Regions from separate parts of the Pantoea sp. LS15 genome, predicted to be linked through region 3. Evidence: predicted binding sites of a transcription regulator. Region 3 holds the regulator's gene; each other region holds the start of a gene.
The links. The regulator LexA, encoded in region 3, represses DNA repair genes until DNA is damaged. The targets are predictions, from matches to a motif close to TNCTGTATGTACATACAGNA.
Positions count from the first base shown of each region.

Region 1 (3,131 bases), on a different contig from region 3:
AGAGTGAAATACGTGGGCCACCATGTCAGCTTTCTGCGCTTTGGCAACAGTCTGAAAACCAAAGTGCGTCGTGTCTTGTGAATCGTCAACCATCTCAGAGCCTGCTTATCAGTAAAATGTTTGTGAAGTGTACCAGATTGGACGCGTTTGCCCTACGATTCAACCACCGCGAAACAAACGGGTTGGCTGCTCATCTGGCGATAATTCCGCTGCTAAATCGTTGTCTTCACTGTTTGTCTTTTGTTCAGCACTGCCTTCACGCAGGCGGAACTCCTCGTCCTGCGACGTGGCCTGTTCAACCAGTTCCGGATTAATCTCGCGTTTTACTTCGACGCCCAGACTACGGAATGCCTCAGCTTGTGCCAGTAAGTTGCCACGTCCGGAGGAGAGTTTTTTCATTGCCTGACGGTAGTTATCCTGCGCGCGGTCGAGGCTTTGTCCAACCGAGGACATATCGTCCACGAACAGACGCATTTTGTCGTACAGCTTGCTGGCTCGATCGGCAATCTGTTGCGCATTGCGGCTCTGGTGTTCATAGCGCCACAGGTTCGCAATGGTTCGCAAGGCCACCAGCAACGTGGTGGGGCTGACCAGCATAATGTTATTTTTCAGCGCTTCGGTGATCAGTTCAGGCTGCCTGTCGAGTGCCAGCAGGAAGGCCGGTTCAACCGGAATAAACATCAGCACGTAATCCAGTGAGCGAAGGCCCGGCAGTTGCTGGTAGTCTTTTCGGCCCAGCAGACGGATATGGTTACGCACGGAAGCAATATGCTCCTGCAGCGCCGACTCTCGGGTGTAGTCATCTTCCGCATTAAAGTAGCGCTCATACGCCACCAGCGTCATTTTGGCGTCGATAACAACGTCTTTACCCTGCGGCAGACGCACAATCACATCTGGCTGCATGCGCGAACGGGCATCATTTTCGATGCTAACCTGTGTTTCATACTCATAACCTTCACGCAGGCCAGAGGCCTCAAGCACGCGGGTCAGAACTACTTCCCCCCAGTTTCCCTGGGTTTTATTATCCCCTTTAAGCGCACGAGTCAGGTTGACCGCCTCCTGCGCCATCTGTGCATTTAGTTGCTGAAGATTGCGGATCTCATGGGCCAGCGTGTGCCGCTCTCGAGCCTCCTGACCAAAACTGTCCTGCACCTGACGACGAAAACCGTCCAGCTGTTCACGCAGGGGCGTCAGCAGGCTGTTCAGGCTCTGGCGATTCTGTTCATCAACGCGGCGGTTGCTGTGCTCGAAAATGCGGTTGGCGAGGTTTTCAAACTGTTCGCTGAGGCGTTGCTCGCTGTTAATCATCTGGCGGATTTTGTCTTCCGCATGCAGCTGGGTGGATTCAAGACGGGTGGTCACTTCGCGGAGATCAGCCTCCAGCGAGGTGTTGATATCCCGCAGGTTGCGTAGTTCGTTGTTGAGCAACTCGCACTCATCGCGCCAGTGCTCGCTCAGAGCAAGCTGCTGTTTTGCCGCGCTTAAATCGGCGACCATCTCTTCTCGCTCGGCCAGTTGGTCGGCCTTCTGCTGTGCATGCTGGTAGCTGGAAATAAGCCAGCCAATCCCTAAGCCCACCAGCGCAATCACCGCGTAAATCAGGATCGAGATATCCACAATGCCCCCTGCATCAACGTATTACCTGCACAAAATAGAATTGTGCTGTATAAACGTCCAGTTTGAAAGGGTTTTCCTGCGAGGCGCTACGCAAAAAATAAAGGCCGAACGTGTCGGCCTTTTATTGCATGCAGAAGAGAGGACTAGATCAGGCGACGCGCCGCTTCAACCACGATTTTCACAGCATGACTTTCAGTCTGCTTCATGGTTTCGGCATTCGGGATCTCCTGCTGCGTACGGTTGACGATAACGCCCGCCACCATACCGGCACGCAGACCCTGGCTTGCGCACATGGTCAGCAGCGTCGCAGATTCCATTTCGTAGTTCATTACGCCCATAGACTGCCACTCTTCCATAGAGCCTTTGAAACGGCTCACCACGCGACCAGAGAAGGTGTCATAGCGCTCCTGGCCTGGGTAGAAGGTATCGGAAGAGGCAGTTACACCCACGTGCGTGGTTGCGCCCACAGATTTCGCCGCTTCAACCAGCGCAGTGGTACATTCGAAGTCTGCCACTGCCGGGAATTCCATTGGCGCGAAGTGCAGGCTTGCCCCGTCCAGACGAACGGATGCGGTGGTGACCAGCACGTCACCGACATTGATATGCGGCTGAATAGCGCCAGTAGTACCGATACGCAGGAAAGTACGAATGCCCAGTTGCGCCAGTTCTTCAACAGCAATAGAGGTCGACGGACCACCGATACCGGTTGAGCACACGATCACGGCTTTGCCATCCAGCTCTGCACGCCAGGTGGTGAATTCACGATGGGCTGCCAGCTTAACCGGCTTATCCATCAGCGCGGCGATCTTTTCCACACGCTCAGGATCACCCGGGACGATAGCGAGCGTAGCCCCTTGTAAATCGTTTTTGGTGAGGCCGAGATGAAAAACATCAGACTTAGACATAGGTGACTCCTCTGTGGGTCGGTTAGTCAGAAGAAGTAAAATGGTACTTTACAGAAGCAATACGCATAATTTCGTGATGAACTTCACCATGAATGAAAATGATTGCAGTAAATTTCCATAAAAAGGCGATTTACATCACATTAACAAGTTATATCGTGGTGTGCTGCACAAAAGATAGACCGTTTAAGGCACTGTGGGTTGTTAACCTGGTGTCTATATTTACCTTTGCGCTAACTCATTGGTACGGAGAATGCCATGACTGAAAAAATCGGTTTTGCACCTGCTGCAGCCCCGCATGCTTCAACCATCGTTTCAACGCCCGAAGAGGCCATAACGGCGGGTGAGACCTCCATCCCCTCGCAGGGGGATAATATGCCGGCTTACCACGCTCGGCCAAAATCAGTAGAGGGTCCTCTGCCCATCGTCATTGTGGTTCAGGAAATTTTTGGTGTTCACGAACATATCCGCGACCTCTGTCGCCGACTGGCGCTGGAAGGGTATCTGGCCGTTGCACCAGAACTCTACTTCCGTCAGGGCGATCCGAACGACTATAACGATAGTCCAACATTGCTTAGCAATCTGGTCAGCAAAGTCCCTGACGCGCAGGTC
Region 1 covers NZ_JAAVXA010000017.1:62,177-65,307, reverse strand. The annotation lists gene ubiE (bifunctional demethylmenaquinone methyltransferase/2-methoxy-6-polyprenyl-1,4-benzoquinol methylase UbiE) at 1-93, opposite strand, end outside; gene rmuC (DNA recombination protein RmuC) at 160-1,617, opposite strand; gene udp (uridine phosphorylase) at 1,761-2,522, opposite strand; gene HED65_RS20020 (dienelactone hydrolase family protein) at 2,778-3,131, shown strand, end outside.
Region 1: the regulator LexA is predicted to act here: its motif matches at 1,661-1,680, upstream of rmuC (DNA recombination protein RmuC).

Region 2 (3,131 bases), on a different contig from region 3:
ACCCACCACGCAGGTATTGGGGACGGTAAACAGATCGTGGATGCGTCGGGCGAACTCTGCCTCATTAACCCCTTTTTCCCGCGCCTCCTGCGGGGTAATCCCGGTAACCATGACCGCGCCAGGCTGCGGCAGGTAGTCATCAGCGGGCTTACAGTAAAAGACCTCTGGCTCGCCAATAATATTGAATTCGTCGTCGGTACGGATGGCGGCAAACTGCGCCGGTCGGTCCAGCGCCGGGTGAGTGCCAAAGGTTTCGTAGTCGTGGAACAAAAAAGTCGGGCGTGCGGCAGAGTCAGACACCAGTAATACCATCCTGTTAAAAAATGACGCCACTATGGTAAACGATCGTACGGGTCAGACCGAATAAAAAGCGCCTCTGGGGTAAAAATTTGCGAGACGACTTCAGCGGAAAATTGGCTGCCTGTCACATTTTTTTGCAATTAAGCCAGGTAACGACATCAGAACTCCCGTAAAAAGGTCAGCGATTTTTAATGACCTGAGGATATACCGTTGAAACGCCGTCTGTTTATTGCTGTTTCTTTACTCGCTTCGAGTGTCTCATCTGCTTTTGCGGCCGAACCACTGGATTTTTCGCCGCAGCCTCCTGCTATTCAGGCTGGCTCCTGGGTGCTGATGGATTACACGACTGGTCAAATCTTAACGGCGGGCAACGAACATCAACAACGTAATCCGGCAAGCCTGACCAAGCTGATGACGGGGTATGTGGTTGATCGGGCCATTGATAGCCATCGTATTTCGCCTGATGACGTTGTCACCGTCGGGCGCGATGCCTGGGCAAAAGGCAACCCGGTTTTTGACGGTTCGTCGCTGATGTTTCTGAAAGAGGGCGATCGCGTCACCGTACGCGACCTGAGCCGCGGTCTGATTGTGGATTCCGGTAACGATGCCTGCGTGGCACTGGCCGATCACGTGGCGGGCGGGCAGCCGCAGTTTGTGAAGATGATGAACGACTATGTGCAAAAGCTGAACCTGCGCGACACCCATTTCGAAACCGTTCACGGGCTGGATGCGCCAGGGCAGCACAGCTCCGCTTATGACCTGGCCGTCCTCTCCCGGGCCATCATTCATGGCGAACCTGATTTTTACCATATGTACAGCGAAAAGAGCCTCACCTGGAACGGGATCACCCAGCAAAACCGTAATGGCCTGCTGTGGGATAAAACCATGAACGTAGATGGGCTTAAAACGGGGCACACCTCAGGCGCAGGTTTTAATCTGATTGCTTCCGCGGTCGATGGTCAGCGCCGTTTAATCGCAGTGGTGATGGGGGCCGACAGTCCGAAAGGGCGTGAGGACCAGGCCCGTAAACTGCTGCACTGGGGACAGCAGAATTTCGATACGGTGCAGATCCTGGATAACGGTAAAAAAGTTGGTACAGAGCGTATCTGGTACGGCGATAAGGAGCAGGTGAAACTGGGTACCGACCAGGACTTCTGGCTGGCGCTGCCAAAAGCGGAAGTCCCCAACATCAAAGCCAAATATGTGCTGGATAAAAAAGAGCTGGAAGCACCGATTGCGGCGCATCAGCGGGTTGGGGAGATTCAGCTTTATGACCGAGATAAGGTCGTTGCGCACTGGCCTCTGGTCACCCTGGAAGCCGTTGATAAAGGCGGTGTCTTCTCGCGTCTGAGCGATTACCTTCATCACTCGCTTTAAATACATCTGTTAATGCTTGTGAGCAGACTGGCAGGGTTGCGAGTCTGCTCACATAATAAACACACCTCGTTTGCTGGACAGTAAAAACCTGCTTTATAGTGTATAAATATACAGTTATAAACGGAGGCAACATGGACTACAGCATTAAGCAGCAACAGAAACGTAAGATTGCCGGTTTTCATTTGGTTGGACCGTGGGAACAAACGGTAAAACAGGGCTTTGAACAGCTGGTGATGTGGGTGGACGGTCGCCACATTCAGCCGCTGGAGTGGGTTGCGGTCTATTACGATAACCCGGATGAAGTTCCGGCAGAAAAACTGCGCTGTGATACGGCTGTGACGGTACCGGATGATTTCGTTATTCCGGAAAACAGCGAAGGCGTCATGATGACGGAAATCGTGGCCGGTGATTATGCCGTGGCAATGGCGCGCGTGGAAAACTACGACTTTGCGACCCCATGGTATCAGTTCTTCAACTCCCTGTTACAGGACAATAAATACCAGATTGCCCCTAAACCATGCTTCGAGCGCTATCTTAATGATGGCAACGCAGACGGCTACTGGGATATCGAAATGTTTATCGCCGTTGAGCATAAAACGGTTTAGGCCTGCTAAATGAAGGGTTTTTCAGTCGAGTGTGATCCGCTCGGCTGAAAACACAGTACAATTGTGGTTTGCCGTGTAGCTGGAGAGCGGGTGTGCGTCCCGACAAATCATTAACTCCTTTTGAAATTCGGTTGTACAAACATTACCGCGTGGTGCATGGGTGTCGCATCGCGCTGGCGTTTGTGTTGACGTTTGTCCTGGTCCGCTTGCTGGATGTTCCGGAAGGGACGTGGCCGCTTATTACGCTTGTCGTGGTGATGGGGCCAATTTCGTTTTGGGGAAACGTTGTTCCTCGCGCCTTCGAGCGAATTGGTGGGACCGTTTTAGGTTCGGCACTCGGGCTTATCGCCCTGAAGCTGGAGCTTATTTCGTTTCCGGTCATGCTGGCATGGTGCGGTGCCGCTATGTTCCTGTGCGGTTGGCTGGCATTGGGCAAAAGGCCTTATCAGGCGCTACTGATTGGCATCACTCTCGCGGTGGTTGTCGGTGCCCCTGCCGGGGATATGACCACGGCGCTGTGGCGAAGCGGGGATGTCATCCTGGGGTCACTGCTGGCCATGCTTTTCACCGGTATCTGGCCGCAGCGCGCTTTCCTGCACTGGCGTATTCAGATGGCTAACTACGTCACTGCGTTTAACCGTGTCTATCAGGCAGGTTTTTCTCCCAATCTGATTGAGCGACCCCGGCTGGAAAAGCATCTGCAAACCATCCTTAACGATGTGGTCAAAATGCGCGGTCTGATTACCCCGGCCAGCAAAGAAACTCATATTCAGAAAGCGATTTTCGAAGCTATCCAGACGGTAAGCCGCAATCTGGTATGCATGCTTGAGCTGCAAATTAACGCGCACT
Region 2 covers NZ_JAAVXA010000002.1:520,858-523,988, forward strand. The annotation lists gene sbcB (exodeoxyribonuclease I) at 1-312, opposite strand, end outside; gene dacD (serine-type D-Ala-D-Ala carboxypeptidase DacD) at 511-1,677, shown strand; gene sbmC (DNA gyrase inhibitor SbmC) at 1,809-2,282, shown strand; gene HED65_RS05860 (FUSC family protein) at 2,375-3,131, shown strand, end outside.
Region 2: the regulator LexA is predicted to act here: its motif matches at 1,774-1,793, upstream of sbmC (DNA gyrase inhibitor SbmC).

Region 3 (3,131 bases):
GACGTTGATGCCCTGATAGAGACGGTTCCAGGTAAAGCTGAGAATACGATCGGACAGGCGAATCATCTCGTAAGAGAAGTTCGCTGCAATCTCTTCCATCAGTGCAATGGCGTTCTGCTGGGCTTTCTCATGCGAAATCTTCTTGCTGCGTGCTTCGTCTTCAACGGCACGGGCAATCGCTTTGGAGGCCAACAGCTTGTTGAACAGATCCTGACGCGCCGGGAGACGCGGCCCAACGGCAGCGAGGCGCTGACGGGCGAAGTGCATACGCGCTACGCGCGCCAGTTTTTGCGCGATGATCTTGTCGGTGCCATGCTCGTCCGCCATACGACGCAGCGAAACGGAAGGGGAGAAGCGCACAAAGCTGTCGCGTCCCAGCCAGGAGACCGCGAAGAACTTCTGGATGCCGTTAAGCATGCGCAGCGGTGGATTCTCTTCACCTTTTTCACGACCCGGGCGACGACCAAACATCACCGATACTGGCACCATCTGCACATCCAGATCAGGATTGCTGCGGTGCAGGTCGAGATAGTCATGGAACAGCTTGATGGACTCTTCTTTCGGCGTGTAATAGGTAAACACGCGCGGTCCACCGTGAATGAACACGTAGCGCGGCAGCAGCGTACCGTCAACTTCAAGCGGTTCAAGCGGGTCAGGTAAGTCATGCGCCAGGCATTGGGCGCGAAGCGTCAGTAAGTCTGCCTTCGAGTTATAAGGCAAAACGTACATAATGGGGCGCGACGTATCGAGCCCTAATTCCAGCGCGGGTTCTGCTGGGATAGACTTGCTTTTTACCAGGATGCTTAATGGTAAATTAAGTAATTTGTAGTAAATTCGTGGCCAGCCGGACATAAACGATGTAAAGCCTCTGGTTAATAATGCAATTGCGGCGCAAGGATAACAGAAAGCGCGCAAAATTTCTGTTGTTACCCGTCATACTTCAGGCGGCAGCGAAACGCGCTGCCACTCTAGTTACTGACGCTATTTCCAATAAAAGGTTCTTTTAATGGCCAATAATACCACTGGGTTAACCCGAATCATCAAAGCCGCCGGCTATTCCTGGAAAGGTTTCCGTGCCGCGTGGATCAATGAAGCCGCCTTTCGCCAGGAGGGCGTCGCCGCTATCATCGCGGTGATTATCGCCTGTTTCCTTGATGTTGATGCAATAACACGCGTTCTTCTGATCGGCTCCGTACTGTTGGTGATGATAGTGGAAATTCTCAATAGCGCTATTGAGGCTGTTGTTGACCGGATTGGCTCAGATTTCCACGAGCTCTCTGGCCGGGCAAAAGACATGGGCTCCGCTGCCGTGTTGCTGGCGATTATTACTGCGGTCATTACCTGGGTCACGCTGCTTTGGTCACATTTCCGATGAGCCTCGAGGAATAATTAAGTCCCTGGTTTTTTGTGCAGTTTTTGGTTCCAAAATCGCCTTTGACTGTATATACTCACAGCATAACTGTATATACACCCAGGGGGCGGAATGAAAGCGTTAACGACCAGGCAGCAAGAGGTGTTTGATCTCATCCGGGATCATATCGGCCAGACGGGTATGCCACCCACGCGTGCGGAAATCGCTCAGCGTCTGGGCTTCCGTTCTCCGAATGCTGCCGAAGAACACCTGAAAGCGCTGGCGCGTAAGGGCGTGATTGAGATTGTTTCGGGCGCGTCACGCGGTATCCGCCTGCTGGTGGAAGAAGAGACGGGCATTCCGCTGGTGGGGCGTGTTGCGGCCGGTGAGCCTTTACTGGCACAGCAGCATATTGAAGGCCACTACCAGGTCGATCCGGGGATGTTTAAACCAAGCGCTGATTTCCTGCTGCGCGTAAGTGGCATGTCGATGAAAGACATCGGTATTCTTGACGGTGATCTGCTTGCGGTTCACAAAACGCAGGATGTGCGAAACGGCCAGGTTGTGGTCGCGCGTATTGATGACGAAGTCACTGTTAAGCGTCTGAAAAAACAGGGTAATACCGTACAGTTGCTGCCTGAAAACAGCGAATTCTCCCCGATTGTGGTGGATCTTCGCGAGCAGAACTTCTCTATCGAAGGGCTGGCAGTAGGGGTGATTCGCAACGGCGAATGGCTGTAATCTCTTCCTGACAGGCTACGGCGTTGCTGTAGCCTGATTCCTTTACCTCTCCCGGTATTTTTCATGTCACTGCTGACGGCATCAGATAAGGCATTGTGGCGTCTTGCACTGCCGATGATTTTTTCCAATATCACCGTGCCCCTGCTGGGTCTGGTAGATACTGCTGTTATTGGCCATCTGGATTCACCTGTTTATCTTGGCGGTGTGGCGATTGGCGCGACGGCAACCAGCTTCCTGTTTATGCTGCTGCTCTTTTTGCGCATGAGTACTACCGGGCTCACGGCACAGGCATATGGTGCCAGAGATCCGCTGCGTCTGGCGCGCGCGTTGGTGCAGCCGCTCATTCTGGCGCTTGGTGCGGGGGCATTAATTGTTGTATTGCGCTCGCCCCTGATTGACCTCGCGCTTCACATCGTTGGCGGTAACGAGGCGGTACTGGAGCAGGCGAGACGTTTCCTTGAAATCCGCTGGCTCAGTGCACCCGCATCACTGGCTAACCTGGTTCTGCTGGGGTGGTTACTCGGCGTGCAGTATGCCCGCGCCCCCGTCATTCTGCTGGTGGTGGGAAACCTGCTCAACATTGTGCTTGATGTCTGGCTGGTAATGGGTCTGCATATGAACGTGCAGGGGGCTGCACTGGCGACGGTAATTGCCGAATACGGGACTTTTATCATCGGCCTGTGGATGGTCTGGCGTGTGCTGGCGATGCGCGGGATCTCTCTTGCGCTATTAAAAAACGCATGGCGCGGCAATATCCGTAAGCTGCTGGCACTCAACCGTGACATTATGCTGCGTTCACTTCTCCTTCAGCTCTGTTTCGGCGCGCTGACGGTTTTCGGGGCTCGGCTGGGGCCAGACATCGTTGCGGTCAATGCCGTATTGATGACGCTGCTGACCTTTACCGCTTACGCGCTGGACGGCTTTGCCTATGCTGTGGAAGCGCATTCCGGGCAAGCGTACGGTGCGCGCAAAAGCGGGCAGCTTCAGGATGTCTGGCGGGCAGCCTGTCGTCAGTCGGGGTTGGTGGCGCTGGCATTTG
Region 3 covers NZ_JAAVXA010000013.1:66,408-69,538, reverse strand. The annotation lists gene plsB (glycerol-3-phosphate 1-O-acyltransferase PlsB) at 1-852, opposite strand, end outside; gene HED65_RS17570 (diacylglycerol kinase) at 1,007-1,375, shown strand; gene lexA (transcriptional repressor LexA) at 1,484-2,092, shown strand; gene dinF (MATE family efflux transporter DinF) at 2,156-3,131, shown strand, end outside.

Region 4 (3,131 bases), on a different contig from region 3:
ATTGAATATTAATAATATACATTTTTCTGAACTACTGCTCACTCCGGCGAGCGATACGGTAAATGGACGACCTGTTTTGTTATTTCAGACCCACTTTGCCACGAACCGTATCATGGTTAGCGTGAGCGATAGCCATATTCGTGATGCCCTGAGCACACCGTTAAAGCATGTCAATTACGCGTTAGTGGTGGGCGGTTACGCCCTTGATGCTTCCGGCAATTTCACCATCATTCATCGCCAGGAAACGCAGGCCGGGCAGGTCCGGTCGGGAAATTATCCCTATAGCGTCAGATATAATCTTCCTCCTCTGTTTAGCGTACAAAGGCTGATCGAACAGGGGGCGGGCATCATGCTGTTTTTACTGCTGATGTCCGCTACTGCCGCTTACGTTTTGTATAAGTATCTGAACAAAAACACGCTACCTGAAGAGTCACTTCGTACCGCTATTGCCCGAGGAGAAATCGTTCCGTTTTACCAGCCTGTAGTGAATGGCAGGGAAGGCACGTTGCGGGGCGTAGAGGTGCTGGCAAGATGGAAACATCCGCAGGCGGGTTATATTTCTCCGGCCACATTCATTCCCATTGCCGAAAAATCGGGGTTGATTGTTCCGCTGACGCAGAGCCTGATGGCGCAGGTGGCGACACAAATGAACGCGATTTCCACGAAATTACCGGAAGGGTTTCACGTCGGGTTGAATTTCAGTGCTTCCCATATTGCGATGCCGACCTTCCTGGATGAGTGCCTGAAGTACAAGGATAGTTTCGTCAGAAAAGATCTGAACCTGGTGATCGAAGTGACGGAGCGGGAACCGCTGGATATTGATGAGAACCTTGTCCAGACCCTGAATGTGCTCCATGACAAAGGGTTCGCCATTGCACTGGATGATTTCGGTACCGGCTATTCCGGACTCTCTTATCTTCATGACCTGCATATTGATTATATCAAAATTGACCAGAGCTTCGTCAGCCGGGTTAACGAGCACGCGGACTCAACCCGCATCCTTGATTGTGTGCTGGATCTGGCGCGTAAACTCTCCATCAGCATTGTAGCGGAAGGCGTAGAGACGAAGGCACAGTTAGACTACCTCAATCGTAATCACATCGTCTTTCAGCAGGGGTACTACTTTTTTAAACCGGTTCCTTTTACCAGGCTTATCCAAATTTTGTTGTCGAAGCCGAAGGTGAAAGTGGTGGTGGAGTAATCTGCAGACGCTGCTGCTGAATTAAATCCGCTCAAACTTCAATGCGTTTGGGATCGTCTGCGGAAATGACCTTGATCCTGGGTCAGTATCCGTAATACTGTATGTATATACAGTGTGTGGCGAGAAAGGCATTTATGAGCACTCTCTTTTCTTATCATCCAAATCAATACATTGAATTACCTTTATTTTTGGAGCGTGTTGCCTGTGGTTTCCCAAGCCCTGCGCAGGATTATGTGGAGGATCGTCTCGATCTCAACAGACTGGCGGTCAGACACCCGAGTGCAACCTATTTCGTCAAGGTGAGCGGAGACTCGATGATTGGCGTCGGGATCGGCGACGGCGATCTGCTGGTGGTTGATCGCTCGTTAAATGCTGAACATGGCGATATTGTGGTGGCGTCGGTCGCCGGTGAATTTACCGTGAAGGAGTTGCAGACCCGTCCGGTCCTGAGACTCCTGCCACATAATGTCCGCTATCAGCCGATTACCTTTCAGTCCGAAGAGGAGCTGCAAATCTTCGGTGTCGTCACCCACACGCTCAAAACGCATAAACATGTTCGCGCTGGTTGATGTAAATAGTTTCTATGCCTCTTGTGAGAAGGTGTTCCGTCCCGATCTGGAGGGGAAGCCCATCGTAGTGGTTTCGAATAACGACGGCTGCATTATTTCACTGTCGCGGGAGGCAAAGCAGCTCGGTATAAAAATGGGTGAGCCCTATTTCAAATTCAAAGAGAAGAGCTACCCCTCCCGGGTATACGTCTTTAGTTCGAATTATGCACTCTATGCCGATCTCAGCAGCCGGGTAATGCAAACCCTGACCGATCTTGCCCCGGCAATAGAGATCTATTCCATTGATGAAGCGTTCGTGAATGTGTCAGGTGTCAGCCACTGCATGTCGCTGGAAGCATTTGGTCGTCAGATGCGCGCGCAGATACTTAAAAATACGGGCTTAACTGTGGGCGTCGGTATTGCTCCGACAAAAACGCTGGCGAAGCTGGCCAACTATGCGGCCAAGCGGTGGTCGGGCACTGGCGGTGTGGTCGATTTATCGGATCGCGAGCGGCAGCGCAAACTGCTGGCGAATGTACCGGTAGACGAGGTGTGGGGCGTTGGACGGCGCATCACGAAAAAACTCAATGCAATGGGGATCTCCACGGCACTGGCGCTGGCAGATGCCTCATCCTGGGTCATTCGTAAACATTTTAACGTGGTACTGGAGCGCACGGTGCGAGAGCTTCGCGGCGAACCCTGCCTTGACCTGGAAGAGTTTACACCCACAAAGCAGCAAATTATCTGTAGCCGTTCGTTTGGACACCGGATTACGCAATACGAAGAGATGCATCAGGCCATTTGCGCCTACGCGGAACGTGCAGCAGAAAAACTACGCGGCGAGCATCAATATTGCCGCTTTATCAGCGTGTTTGTGCGCACCAGCCCCCATGCCGACAACGAAATTTATTACGGAAATCAGGCTTCGACCATCCTGATGACGCCGACCAATGACTCACGCGATATCATCCGGGCTGCCACGGAGGCGCTGGGGCGTATATGGCTTGACGGGTATCGCTACATGAAAGCGGGGGTCATGCTGGCGGACTTTTTCAGTACGGGTGTCGCCCAGCTTAATTTGTTTGACGATAACCGTCTGCGCACCAACAGTGCGGCACTGATGGAGATGATCGACAGTGTCAATCACTCCGGCAAAGGGAAGATATGGTTTGCCGGACAGGGGATTGAGAAATCCTGGGCGATGAAACGCGAGATGCTGTCTCCGGCTTATACCACGCGGTACGCGGATTTGCCGGTGGCGAGGTAGAGAACTCCTGCGTTATTTCTTTTGCGTCAACCAGGTTGCCGCCGCCGTCAGCACGCCGATCAACGGCATTTGGCCCGCACCTGCCAGGAAGTTATGGCGATCGATGTCATTATTT
Region 4 covers NZ_JAAVXA010000001.1:713,191-716,321, reverse strand. The annotation lists gene pdeG (cyclic di-3',5'-guanosine monophosphate phosphodiesterase PdeG) at 1-1,201, shown strand, start outside; gene umuD (translesion error-prone DNA polymerase V autoproteolytic subunit) at 1,336-1,770, shown strand; gene umuC (translesion error-prone DNA polymerase V subunit UmuC) at 1,754-3,016, shown strand; gene HED65_RS03330 (hypothetical protein) at 3,029-3,131, opposite strand, start outside.
Region 4: the regulator LexA is predicted to act here: its motif matches at 1,297-1,316, upstream of umuD (translesion error-prone DNA polymerase V autoproteolytic subunit).